3 regions of the Aliivibrio sp. S10_S31 genome follow, and region 3 is predicted to be linked to each of the others. Evidence: predicted binding sites of a transcription regulator. Region 3 holds the regulator's gene; each other region holds the start of a gene.
What was found. Region 3 encodes PurR, which represses purine synthesis genes. Its sites were predicted from a motif close to TNANGNAAACGTTTNCNTNA; they were not measured.
Positions count from the first base shown of each region.

Region 1: folD (bifunctional methylenetetrahydrofolate dehydrogenase/methenyltetrahydrofolate cyclohydrolase FolD) is a predicted target of PurR. The motif match lies at 2,524-2,543, and genes of this name have one in related genera.
Region 2: ihfA (integration host factor subunit alpha) is a predicted target of PurR. The motif match lies at 3,218-3,237, and genes of this name have one in related genera.

Region 1 covers NZ_JAAUWR010000004.1:139,483-144,112, reverse strand. The annotation lists gene HC728_RS04995 (PrkA family serine protein kinase) at 1-1,412, opposite strand, end outside; gene folD (bifunctional methylenetetrahydrofolate dehydrogenase/methenyltetrahydrofolate cyclohydrolase FolD) at 1,598-2,455, opposite strand; tRNA gene HC728_RS04985 (tRNA-Arg) at 2,722-2,798, shown strand; gene HC728_RS04980 (protein adenylyltransferase SelO) at 2,909-4,366, shown strand; gene HC728_RS04975 (DUF4136 domain-containing protein) at 4,612-4,630, opposite strand, start outside.
Region 2 covers NZ_JAAUWR010000013.1:98,686-103,315, reverse strand. The annotation lists gene HC728_RS12670 (M3 family oligoendopeptidase) at 1-1,417, opposite strand, end outside; gene HC728_RS12665 (succinylglutamate desuccinylase) at 1,516-2,508, opposite strand; gene ihfA (integration host factor subunit alpha) at 2,802-3,098, opposite strand; gene pheT (phenylalanine--tRNA ligase subunit beta) at 3,688-4,630, opposite strand, start outside.
Region 3 covers NZ_JAAUWR010000008.1:97,817-102,446, forward strand. The annotation lists gene HC728_RS09015 (MGMT family protein) at 1-217, opposite strand, end outside; gene HC728_RS09020 (hypothetical protein) at 326-1,063, shown strand; gene tfoY (DNA transformation protein TfoY) at 1,142-1,729, opposite strand; cyclic di-GMP riboswitch class I at 1,858-1,940, opposite strand; gene purR (HTH-type transcriptional repressor PurR) at 2,205-3,218, opposite strand; gene torD (molecular chaperone TorD) at 3,498-4,145, opposite strand; gene torR (two-component system response regulator TorR) at 4,383-4,630, shown strand, end outside.

The sequences.
Region 1 (4,630 bases), on a different contig from region 3:
AAGAATTCGGTGTATTTATCTGCAATGTCTTGTGCAAATTGTTCTCTTTCTATTTGTTGTTCTATTACATAAAAAAGATGAACAGGGTTGGCTGCGACTTCGGTTTGATCAAAATTAAAGACACGAGAGAGGATCTTGAAGGCGAATCGAGTTGATAAGCCTGACATGCCTTCATCAACACCAGCAAAATCTCGATACTCTTGGTAACTTTTGGCTTTTGGATCGGTGTCTTTTAGGGTTTCACCATCATAAACACGCATTTTCGAGAAGAGAGATGAATTCTCTGGCTCTTTTAGACGCGATAATATTGAGAATTGCGCCAGAATATCCAACGTACTAGGAGAGCAAGGTGCATGAGACAATTCACTGTGTTCTAGTAGTTTTTGGTATATCTTCATTTCTTCCGATACACGTAAACAATAAGGGACTTTTACGATATAAACCCTATCTAAAAAGGCTTCGTTGTTTTTGTTATTTCGGAAAGTTTGCCATTCTGATTCGTTTGAGTGAGCAAGGATCATCCCATCAAATGGTAACGCTGACAGTCCTTCTGTCCCATTAAAGTTACCTTCTTGGGTTGCAGTTAAAAGAGGATGAAGCACTTTAATCGGTGCCTTAAACATCTCTACGAATTCCATTAGGCCTTGGTTCGCTTTACATAATGACCCCGAATAGCTATAAGCATCAGGATCATCTTGGGCGAAATGCTCTAATTGACGAATATCGACCTTACCTACAAGAGAGGAAATGTCTTGATTATTTTCATCGCCAGGTTCCGTTTTTGCGATACCGATTTGGTCAAGAATCGATGGGTGAACTTTAATGACTTTAAATTTTGTTATGTCACCACCAAATTCATGCAGTCGTTTTGCTGCCCAAGGAGACATAATGGAGCGTAGGTTACGTGGTTCAATGCCGTATTCGTTTTTGAGTAGCTCACCATCTTCATTGACATCAAATAAACAGAAAGGGTGATCGTTAACTGGGCTGCGTTCCCCATTTGCGCTAAGTACATAAATAGGTAATTTTTGCATTAAGCTTTTTAGTTTTTCAGCAAGTGAAGACTTACCACCGCCTACTGGGCCTAATAAATAAAGCACTTGCTTACGCTCTTCAAGACCTTGAGCAGCATGCTTTAAGTAAGAAACAATTTGTTCTATTGGTTCTTCCATACCATAGAAATCTTTGAAGGTTTCATAGCGAGAAATAACACGATTAGAGAAAATGCGACTGAGTTGCGGATCAAGTGCAGTATCGATGACCTCAGGCTCTCCAATGGCTAGCAGTAGTCTTTCTGCTGCATTAGCATAAGCACTTTTGTCATTACTACATAGTGATAAGAAATCTTGCAGTGACATCTCTTCATCTTTTGCCGCTTCATAACGGGCTTGATAGTGGTCAAAAATACTCATATCCATTTCCTCTTGTCATCCGTTTTTTAAATTACGCATACTAAGCCTAGTAACTAAATGCTTATTTTGTCCAAGAAAAAACTGAAAATAGAGTAAAATTTGGTCAAGAAGTGTGGGGAAGCGCAGATATAAAAAAGCGAGCAGTAAAATTGCTCGCTAATTGATAGTTTTGTAACTATTGAAAGTTATTTGCTGTGGTATTGCTCGCAGGCAAGTAGGGTGTTTTCGATAAGTGTCGCGACAGTCATTGGACCAACTCCACCTGGTACTGGAGTAATATAACTTGCTTTTGTTTTGGCTACATCATACTCGACATCGCCAATTAATTTACCTGAATCCAGTCGATTAATACCTACATCGACAACAACAGCACCTTCTTTAATCCATTCACCTGGAATGAAATTTGGTTTACCAACGGCGACAACAACCAAATCAGCTTGACGAATATGACTTTCCAAATCTTTTGTAAAGCGATGACAAGTGGTGGTTGTACAACCTGCAAGAAGTAATTCAAGCGTCATTGGTCGACCAACAATATTTGAAGCACCAACAACAACGGCATGCATACCACGAACTTGAATGTTGTAGCGGTCAAGTAGAGTGATGATCCCTTTTGGTGTACAAGAACGCAGTTTTGGAATACGTTGTGATAATCGACCAACGTTATATGGATGGAAACCATCAACGTCTTTTTCTGGGTCGATATGCTCTAAAATTTTCGTGCTATCCATTCCTGCAGGAAGAGGTAATTGAACCAAAATACCATCAATTTCAGGATCTTGGTTTAACTCATCAATTAGGTTAAGAAGTTCTGATTCAGATGTGGTCGTTGGAAGGTCATATGACTTTGAAACGAAACCGACTTCTTCACAGGCACGACGTTTACTACCTACATAAACTTGAGATGCTGGGTCTTGTCCAACTAATACAACTGCAAGGCCTGGAGCACGTAATCCTGCTTCTACACGAGCTTTAACACGAGCCCCGACTTCAGAGCGAACGGTTTGAGAAATGAGTTTTCCATCGATAATTTGAGCGGTCATAGTGATCCTTCTAAAGGGCAGTTACTGGTTGACCTAAGTATTGTCGCAGAATTAATTCAGAATAGCTATAGAGCAAACGTTTGCGTCCGAGGTTTTTTAAGTACCAAAACATCGTAATATCAATGATATTTGTAGGTTTTTTATTCAGAATGGTTTTCTTGTTGCTATAAAGTGAGCAAAGTGACTCATTTTTCATCACTCAGTAAGATAATGATAAGAAAAGGATTGATCTGATTTCGGATATTCGTATAATCCTACCACACAAAGCGCCCTTAGCTCAGCTGGATAGAGCACGTCCCTTCTAAGGATGTGGTCGTAGGTTCGAATCCTACAGGGCGCGCCAAATTGGAAAAGCCGCATTAACCTTATGGTTAGTGCGGCTTTTTTCATTTCTGTCATATTATTTATCAATATGCTAGCGTTAGTTCATTGCATAGTTAATGGATTACTCTTATGTCTTTTTGGAATTCACTTTCAATTACTACTCGCTATTCAAGATTGCCTCGCTGTTTTTTCACGTATGTACAACCGACCCCCTTAGATAATTCTCGTTGGCTTATATGGAACAGTGAATTAGCTAAACAGTTTGATTTACCTGAGAACGTACATAATCACTCTGAGCTGTTAGATGCGTTTTCGGGTGAGGTTGTACCGTCCGTTTTTGCTCCATTAGCCATGAAATACGCAGGACATCAATTTGGCAGTTATAATCCAGACCTTGGCGATGGAAGAGGATTGTTACTGGCCGAAATAAAAGATAAAAAAGGGAATAGTTTTGATCTTCATTTAAAAGGAGCGGGCTTAACGCCTTACTCTCGTTCTGGCGATGGCCGAGCTGTATTACGCTCCACAATTCGTGAGTATTTATGTAGTGAAGCGATGGCAGGGCTTGGTATTCCTACGACACGAGCACTAGGAATGATGACGAGTGATACTCCGGTATTTAGAGAAGGGTATGAGACTGGGGCTTTACTCATTAGAATGGCTGAAACTCATATTCGATTTGGTCATTTTGAGCATCTGTTTTATTCAAATTTATTGGAAGAGCTAAAGTTATTAGCGGATAAAGTGATTGAATGGCATTTCCCTTGTTGTTTAGGTGAAGATAAACCATATCTTGCAATGTTTAACAATATTGTAGATAGAACTGCTTATATGATTGCGCAATGGCAGGCTGTGGGATTTGCCCATGGTGTTATGAATACCGATAATATGTCGATTATTGGCCAAACGTTCGATTATGGTCCTTTTGGCTTTCTTGATGATTATGAGCCCGGTTATATCTGTAATCATTCTGACTACCAAGGACGTTATGCCTTTAATCAACAACCTAGAATTGGCTTATGGAACTTATCGGCCTTAGCACATTCGCTTTCCCCATTAATTGATAAGCCCGATTTAGAAAAAGCATTAGAGCAATATGAAATAAAATTGCATGATTATTTTAGTCAATTAATGCGAAAAAAATTGGGGCTGCTTTCTAAACAAGAAGGGGATACCCGTTTATTTGAATCCATGTTTGAGTTACTGTCACAAAATACGGTGGATTACACTCGATTTATGAGGGCGTTGTCTGACCTAGATTCCCAAGATAAACAAACGGTCATTGACTTATTTGTCGATAGGGAAGCTGCAACATTATGGACAGATCTGTATCTAACACGATGTAAGTTAGAAGCAGATAGCTTCGATATGCGTTGCTCCAAAATGAGAAAAGTGAACCCGAAATATGTTTTAAGAAACTATTTAGCTCAGCAAGCAATTGTTAAAGCAAATGAGGGGGATTTTAGTGATGTTAAAATTTTATCTACGCTATTGGCATCACCATTTGATGAACATCCTGACTTTGAGCGTTATGCTGAATTACCACCAGAGTGGGGAAAGAGAATGGAAATCAGTTGTTCATCATAGAGCAAAGTAATTTGTGACGCAGTAAAGCAGCCATGTTTGCTAATGCCGATCAGTTAGTCACTTTATTGAGTAATTATGCACTATTTATTCAATGTCTAATAGGTATGGCAAAGTACCCGTTAAGCGAGTGAAAGATAGATACAGTAAGGGCTCCAGAATGATTGTAATAAATCCGTCTGAAGCCCTTGTTTTTATTGATGTTCGCTTAACTGACTGGCATTAGCCATGTTTGCTGCTTTTTACGTTTAGTTTTTCTCTTCTAAG
Region 2 (4,630 bases), on a different contig from region 3:
CAAGCTCTTTTGATGAACGCTGCTCATAAAATGCTTTTTCGAACTCATAACGAACAGGAATATTAATCGTCAATGCCAATGCTGATGACAACTCTTCCCATAACATTTCAATTTTATCTTCTTTGGTTTTCGCTTTTGCAAGCAAAGCATCACGTACTACGTTTTCAGCAAATATAGATGCTGTCTCAGCAAGTGTCATTGGGTAACGTGTCGTGCACAATGGCATGTCTCGCATTACCCAGTTATGAAATGCATGACCGAGTTCGTGAGCAAGAGTAAGCACATCAGACATGCTGTTACCCCACGTCATGAAGACCAATGGCGTACGTGAGTCAGCAAACTTTGTACAATAAGCACCAAGACGTTTGGTTTCTTGTGGTGCTGCATCTATCCAACCGTTTTTCACCATTACATCAACAAAATCAGCCATCTCTTGTGAGACACCTGAAAATGCATCTTTTATGATATCAATGGCTTCATCAAAACTATAATTAGAAGCGTCTCCAACTAATGGTGGCATTGATGCAAGTTGATCCCAAGGCGTTAGCTGCTCTGTTCCAAACATTTTGGCCATTAATCGCCCAGCTTTTTGTCCTACTTCTCGATTCTTTTTCGCCACAGACATCATACTATCTAGTGTTGTTTGTTCGATTCGACTGCCATGTAAACTTGGCTCAAGAAAGTGAACCAATTTTTCTTTACTGCGCTTTTGATATTCCGTTAAACGCCAACCCGCTAGCGCATTTAAGATGGCAGAGAAACTCTCTTGATTCTGTTTCATACCTTGTTGAATCGCTCGCCACGCAGGTTCTCTACGTAAGGTATCACTACCGTATAAAATGCTTGCTGCTTGTGACAGCCCCATCACTTCTTCTGTACCATCAGCAAGTTCCAATGTGACCTTCATAGAGCCTGTTATATTATCGTATAACTTACCCCATGCATTTTTACCATCAACACTCATCGCAGACAGCAATTGCTCCTCTTTTACACTTAAGCGGTTTTCAACAAGCTTGCGCTCTTCTTCAAGCAGAAAACGATGCGCATTCAGTTCTTCATTTTCTGAAATGATCTGCTCAAACTGTTCAAGAGGTGAATTTACGATACTATCTAAAAATGGGCTGAATACTTGTGATAATGCAGAGCCTAGCTTTGTCATGTGATTAACTAAGGCTTTTGCTTCGTTATTCGCAGAATCAACCGAGGCAATGCAGTTTGCATAACTGGCCACGGTTGCAAGATTCACAGTGATAGCTTCTTTCATTAAAATAGCGTGCTGCAATTGCGATACAGTGGCATCAGAGTCTAACTGTGGGAAATCGGCAATCTGTTGCTCTAATTGAGAAATAGTCTGTTTTAATTTCGGATCTTGAAGTGATTGGAATGCGATAGAAAGATCCCAGCTTGGTGCTGTCATAATTGTGCCCTTATTTATTTTTTCTCTATCATATCAAGCTACTGTCCAAGGTAAAGCCTTCCACTTCATCGACTCAATTTATAAGACAGATAAGCATATTATTTACACTTTTGTACGAGCAAACACGCTCTATGGCCAATCTCTACATTGGCGTTAGGAAATACAACCGATTCACCACCACTATTTGCTTTGTAGTGGTCAACACCATCAAGAGCTAATGACTCGCCCTCTTCAAAATAGGTAAAGTTTGATAAATCCGCTGCAAAAGAGAACTCAAATTCATCACTTTTTTTCATAATGCTTCGAGTGACTTGATACTCCGCAATCTCTCTATTACTTAGTTCCGTAGCATTCGTATCTGAAGAAGAAATAAATCGCTTTAACTCTTGAATAAAACCACTCAGCAACGAGAAATCATTCTCTCCCATTCGGGATACCTTCCCTAGCTCAACCGTTGCCGCATGTGCTCCATGATGCTCTGCGCTGTACCAACTAAAAGTAGATGCTGGCGCGTCTGAATATAAACACGCCTCTATCTGACTCTGTTTTAAAAATTGAAGTAATGGCTCAGAGCGTTGGTAATGACGATTAAAAGGATGTATTGCAAAAGTATAATGTTTAGAACGCCTAATCGCACAATGCAGATCTAAATGCCATTTTTCTTTTTCAGAATATTTAGCATAGAAATCATCAACAAAAGACATTAATTGATTAGCAATAGCGACTTCTTGAATAGCATCGTCTGGTGCTTGGTGGTGTGAAAACAATCGGTTTAAATTGGTATCAATGAATCGAATATGTTGATGCGTTGCTGCTGGGTGCCCATAGATAAACAAACATGGATGTTGCAATACTAACAAGCCATCTTGAATATCATTGATTATGTCATTAAGGATTTCAATTGGTGAGGTTTCATTTCCATGAATGCCTGAAGATAAAACGATTGCTTTACTTGATGGATTTTTAGGAACAATTTCGATGATTCCTCTAGCTAAATAATTAACTTGTGTTCCATTATCTAATAACCAAGTTGTGCTCTTTATTGGCGTAGAGAAATCCAGTGTGTCTTTAATAAATGCAATGCGATCCATCGGCACTTCCTGTTTTTAGTAAAACTTAATACTAAAAACTGTACCATTACAAAAACAAAACAATAACAAATTAAAAACAATTATGTGATAACAACCTGAATAATACCAATCACTGTAGTAAATGATCAGAAATAGTTTCGATAAGTCGTTATTCTACAATCAAATAATTCAACGCAGTTATACTACGATTGTATAAACCTTTCACTTCATAGAGTTAATATTACAGGCAATAAAAAAGCCATGTGATTAACTGCATCACACGGCTTCTCTCTTGTTCGCCTAAAATGGCAAGACTATTTTTCTACAGGTAGATTCTCTACACGAGCTTTCAGCTTCTGACCCGGTTTGAATGTTACAACTCGGCGTGCAGAAATTGGAATATCTTCCCCAGTTTTTGGGTTACGTCCAGGACGCTCACTCTTTTCGCGTAAGTCAAAATTACCAAATCCTGATAATTTCACTTGCTCACCACTCTCTAGAGCTTGCTTAATCTCTTCGAAAAATACTTCTACCGTTTCCTTGGCGTCGCGTTTACTTAATCCAACTTTTTCAAATAAGGTCTCAGCCAAATCAGCTTTAGTGAGTGCCATAAAAACTACCCTCAAGTTACGTTAGACAGAGTCACAGCATTGCTGTAACTGGAAACTGAACAGTTAGTACGATGCATCTGCATTGTTTAACTAATGACAGTGTATGCCAACCGACTGATTTTCGCCAACTTTTTTCTAAAATTTAATGCTGCATTTATGAGATAAAGATCAAGTTTATAAGTCTTATCTACTGAAATCTCTTATTATTTGCCATGCTAAGTTATTGAAATAATATCTAAACCTAAATATTTAAAAATAACAGGATAAAACTCTGTTTTTAACTCTGTGATAAAGGCCAAACTTTTATTAATAAATTTGAAGATAGTCCATCTATATGATTATGTTGTAGTTAGTTTTAGCCGCTAAATAACCATAAACTCACGCTTATTGTGGTTTCAGGATTATATACTGAAAGCGCCTATTTCTTTACTGATTTAGCGTTAATAAGGTGGAGTTAATATGTTTCACATAAGATGCGTGAATGTGTTATCAAGATTAATTTATAAATCTTAAGTTTTGAATAAAAAAAATCCAGTACCAACAAATGTCAGTACTGGATCTTATATTCTTTCGTTAGAAAAGAAGTATATTAGTCACGCAGTGTTGCTGAGAACTTCTCACCAATTGCAGCAACGATAGCATCAACAGCTGAAGTGATATCAGCCTCTTCTAGCGTACGCTCAACAGATTGAAGTGTCAGTGCGATTGCAAGACTCTTCTTACCTTCTTCAACGCCTTGACCACGGTAAACATCGAACAGTTTCGCGCTAGTTAATAGCTCGCCACCTGATGCTAGACATTCAGCAACGATGTCACCAGAAGCAATTGCTTCGTCTGCAACGATCGCGATATCACGACGGTTTGCAGGGAACTTAGATACTGATGCAGCTTCTGGAATAACGCGAGTATTGATTGCGTCCCACTCGATTTCAAACATGATTGTACGACCGTTTAAGCCAAACTTACGCTCTAGCTCTGGGTGTACTGTACCAATGAAACCAACTTCTTTACCATCAACAACGATTGCTGCTGTTTGGCCTGGGTGAAGTGCTGGGTGCTTAGCCGCTTTAAACTCATACGCTAATTCGTTAGCAGTTAGTTCAAGAACCGCTTCTAAATCGCCTTTAAGATCAAAGAAATCAACTGTGTTTGTTGCGATATCCCAGTGTTCTTCACCACGAGTACCAGCGATGATACCAGCAAGCATCATTTCTTGACGCATGCCGTTTTCTGCTGATTCTTCTGGAATAAAACGCAGACCAGATTCGAATAAACGAACGCGTGGTTGTTGACGTTTTTGGTTATGAACAACGGTATTGATCAAACCAGTCCATAGGCTTAGACGCATCGCTGACATTTCAGCTGAGATGGGGAATGGCAGAATTAACGGCTCAATCTCAGGCACGATCAGTTTTTGTTGCTCTGGCTCTACAAAGCTGTAGGTAATTGCTTCGTGGTAACCACGGTCAACAAGAAGATCACGAACACGCTTAAGCGGTTGGTTTGCTTCTTTGTGATCGTTCATGTTTAGT
Region 3 (4,630 bases):
GAATAAAATTATCTCCTGATAATGAAATTTTTCCCTGTGAACTAACAACTCTAAACCATGGTAAAGAAGTATCTTCAGGAAGACGAGATAGTATTTTACCTACATGTCTTGAATGATTTGGATAACCTGCAAGTTTAGCTAGTTGCCCATAGCTGATAATTCGTCCGAATGGAATTTGGGTTAAGTTTAAATAAATGCTCTGCGTGAATTCGTTCATAAACAAACCCTTAATAAAAAAGTGAAGTGGGTCAGTGATAAAGATGATTAATAACGCTACACTGGAATAATAACAAAGTGAACAACTCTGATCCATGGAGGGAAAGCGATGTTTCTAGCAGTGTTATCGATCATTTTAAGTTTTGTTTTAGTTATTGTTGGCGTTTTAGCATTTGGTGTTAGTGGGGGAGAGCTACCATTATTGGCTTTGGCGATACCTATTTTATGGTTGATCCCTCAAGGAGGGGTTGCTACTTGGGTATTGTTAATTGGCTTATCATTATTTGGTTTTACACTTCAATACCAACCAATGCCATTATCTATTTCTGTTTGGACTTTGTTTCCATTATTAATGGTGATCTTTTCACACCGTAAAAGCATACACTTAATCGTATTTATTGCTGCTGTTGTTATTGCGATGCAAGCTGGGATCATGGCTTTACAATATGAAGAAAAATTAACTGGAAGTGCGTGGGCTACATTGACTCAAATTGTATGTGTCATATTAGTTTGGATTGCGGCAAGAAGTTGGAAACCAGTTAATCGAAATGCGTGGTGGCCATTAGTTCTTGTTATTCCTTTATGGATTGGAGGTTTACAACATGCAGCCTTGGTAGCATTGTCGATTACAGGGCTGATTGTGTGTTTACAAAGTATCGGAAGATCAAAGTATAGAAATTGGTTACCTATGCTATCTTGGCTTTTACCTGTTATTGGTTTTTCTACATTAATTATTTCGCCAAAGTTTGAAGTACCAAATTCAATTATGGTTTCTTGGCTAATGATATTATTAATTGGTTGGATTACTGATTTTATGATGCAAGTAGATGAAGAACCAGTCGATTAAGGCTGATAGTAGTGATTATGTTGTATTCTATGCGTTATAGAATACAACATAATAAAAATGAATCTAAAACAATATTAATTATAGCTGTTTTCTTAATTCATTACGTGTTTCTGCAGAAATTACAGACCAGTGCATTCCTTTTATAGCCCCTTCTAAAGACCATAATAATTCATCACTTACTGAACTTGAATGTGTTTGCTGTATTGCTTTATAAGCATTAACAGAGCCCGTGTTTTTCAGTTCTTCAACTGTTGTAATTCCTGCTTTTTTCAGCATTCTTTCTGTTGCAAGTCGTAAGTTAGGTAAATCTTTAATACGAGAAGGACCTGCTGATTTTTGTTTTTCTTTATCTTTTTTCGCTACATCTAAAGCAACAACCGCTTGAATCAAAATTGAATCTGGTTCATCCCAACATTCAGGAGATATAGCAAAATATTTTGTTACAACTGGGAATCCACGTTTTTTATAAACGTATGGTTCAAAGCCTTGTTCTTTAAATAAATTAATTGTTTCGTCACTTGCTCTTAAATGAAGCTTATCTTGAACTACAAGAGCAAACATGGTGTCGTCAATGAAGATTCCAAATCCCCCAAACATAGAGCGAGAAGTGATCTTTCCTAGTGAAGATAGTAGACGAAGTGAGTCTTTTAATACTGGTTTATCCATTGCAATAATTCTCGGTTAGTAAGTCTATGTCACTAAACAACTGAGCCCGAGGAAATAGTAGCAAGTTGAAAACTAAGTATTGTTATTTTAACGTAAAAATTAACAAGGGATAGAATCGACCACTTGCCGTCGGCAACCCCGCTACCTTATATAAATACTTAGGCCGGAAGCTTTGCGTCCTACATTTTCATGTAGTTTGCCATGTTCGTGACAAGATTGATGATATAGCAATCAATAAGAAATGTTGGAACAGAAAATTCATAAATGTGATATTAGTTCCAAAATATTTCATCGAAATTTGTTAGGTCGGTTCAACTTTTCTCTTATTTAATACTTTTAATATTGATATTTATAAAAATTCAGAGATCGATAGTCAGTATTTATAGGTTTTTTATTATTGAGAATTAAGATTGAGTTTAGTAAGCATAAAAAAACCATGCTCGTTGGCATGGTTTTTATTATGAAGTCAGGCAAATTATTTAAGGCGATTTAAAACACTGCTACGTGTAACAACCTCTGGTTGCATTTCGAATATACGTCTTTCATGATCTTTATCTTTAATTCGTTCCAACAAAATCTCAACCGCTGTTTTACCTACACGGCGTTTAGGTTGATGGATCGTTGTTAATGGTGGTGAGAAATACGCAGACAATTCAATATTGTCATAACCGATAACTGAAATATCTTCAGGTACACGTAAGCCTGATTGTTGAATCTTACTAATTGCAGCTAATGCCATAATGTCATTAAAACAGAATAGTGCAGTAGGGCGTTTGCTTTCTTCAATAGAAAGAATTTTGTCAACCGCCTTAGATGCAGACGCACACTCAAAATCACCTTCTAGAATCCATTCTGGATTAAAAGATAAATTTGCATCAGCATGAGCTCTTTCAAAACCTCGAACTCGTTCTTTACAAGTCACTTTATCAGCTTGACCTGTGATACATGCAATATGAGTGTGACCATTTTCAATAAGATGCTTCGTCGCTAAGTAACCGCCTTCTTCTGAATTATCAATGATCTTGTCTGTACGCGGGCTATCAGGACCCCAGTCCATAATAACCATTGGTAGCTCGGTGTTTTTTTCAAGTAAGGTCAGTAATTGTTCATTTAAATCTGAACACATTACAAGTAGGCCATCTACTCGTTTTTCCGCCAACATTCTTAAATAGTGTTTTTGTTTTTCTAGGTCGCCTTCAGTATTACACATGAATAGTGTGTAACCTTGCTTGTAACAATAGTTTTCAACACCATGCATTACTTCTGCAAAAAATGGGTTAAATGATTGTGTTACTAACATACCAATAGTACGTGTTGTATTACACTTTAAGCTGCGTGCTACCGCACTTGGAGCATAGTTTAATTCTTCAACTGCTTCCCAAACACGTTTTTGTGTTGCTTCAGCAACAAAGCGCGTTTTATTTATCACGTGAGAAACGGTGGTTGTTGAAACTGCTGCCAGCTTCGCCACATCTTTAATAGTAGCCATATATAAACCTTATAATAGGTAATAAGGGGCTATTTATTTTCCAACAAAAAAGGTGTAGCTCTAAACTAGAAGAACTGATGGAAGATAAATAGGCCCTGGTTAAAAATGAAAAAAACCGCGTAAAATGCGGTTTTCATTTCAATACAAATTTTATCGTTTGCGATCACATTTTATCTTTAAAGCATAGTGCAAACAATTACTGATTTAATAAATTTTGATATTGCTTTTGATTTATATCACATATTTTTTAACATAAATAATAAAAGCAATTATCTTATATTATTCGCCAGCAAGAAATTTCACATCTAGCTTTAGGAATGTAACAAGTAAGCCTGTTACTGCAGCATAGAAACCAAATTTATCTCTTTCGATGCAAATTTCATTAAATCGAGGTGTCCAACTTAACAGTTGCTCATTAATAAAGGTTAGTTGAGCATTCATATAAGTTTCAAATTCATCTTCAGAAGCTTGCTGATTTGTCATCACAATTAAATTACCTAAAAAATCTAATTCAATGGCAATGTGGTCAGCAGGCTCATTAAATTCAGCTTTTTGTGCAATATTGTATTTTGTAAGCCATTCACGCATATCTTGAGCAGGTTTTGCGTTTAGTAAACCTGATTTATCAAGATACATAGAAGCGTACGGTAGCGCACTACTTTTATCTGAGCCTAAAAAGGCATCACAAAAATCAGCAGAAAGTTCAAGTTGTGCATCTTCACGACCTTGCACGGCATTTAATTTTTCAATTAATGCATTAACTGAATCACTTAGTTCTGGTGTTTCAGCTAAATTAGATAGAAAAGTACGTACTTCAAAACTGCCATATTGCTCAAGTTGTTCTGTCGTTAATTCTGCTGATAATAGGCTAGATAGCCACCAGTATATTTCAGCGCGTTGCTCATTAAACGCAGTAAGTTCGTTCATTTATCTTATGCTCCAAAAAAATTATTCCTAAATTGTACTGGATAAGTATGAAAAGGAATAGCACCTATCATTAACAGGGTGTATAAAGATGTTTGTAAAGGTTAAAGCTCAATTTTTATTAATAATTGTTTTGAATCAAATAAAATACAGAAATATCAATTGAGAATTGGCATTATTACAGATTATGAATAGAATAAGATAAGAACTATCCAAATAACCAAAAATAAAGAGAAGATTATGAGCTATCACATTTTAGTTGTTGAAGACGAAGTGGTAACTCGCTCTAAACTTGTAGGCTACTTTGAAGCCGAGGGATATCAAGTGAGCGAGGCTGAAACAGGTGCAGAAATGCGTTCTATTTTAGCTGAACAAAAAGTTGATTTAATTATGCTTGATATAAACCTACCAGGAGAGGACGGTTTATTGTTGGCGCGTGAATTACGTAGCCAATCCAATATTGGTATTATTTTAGTAACAGGACGTAC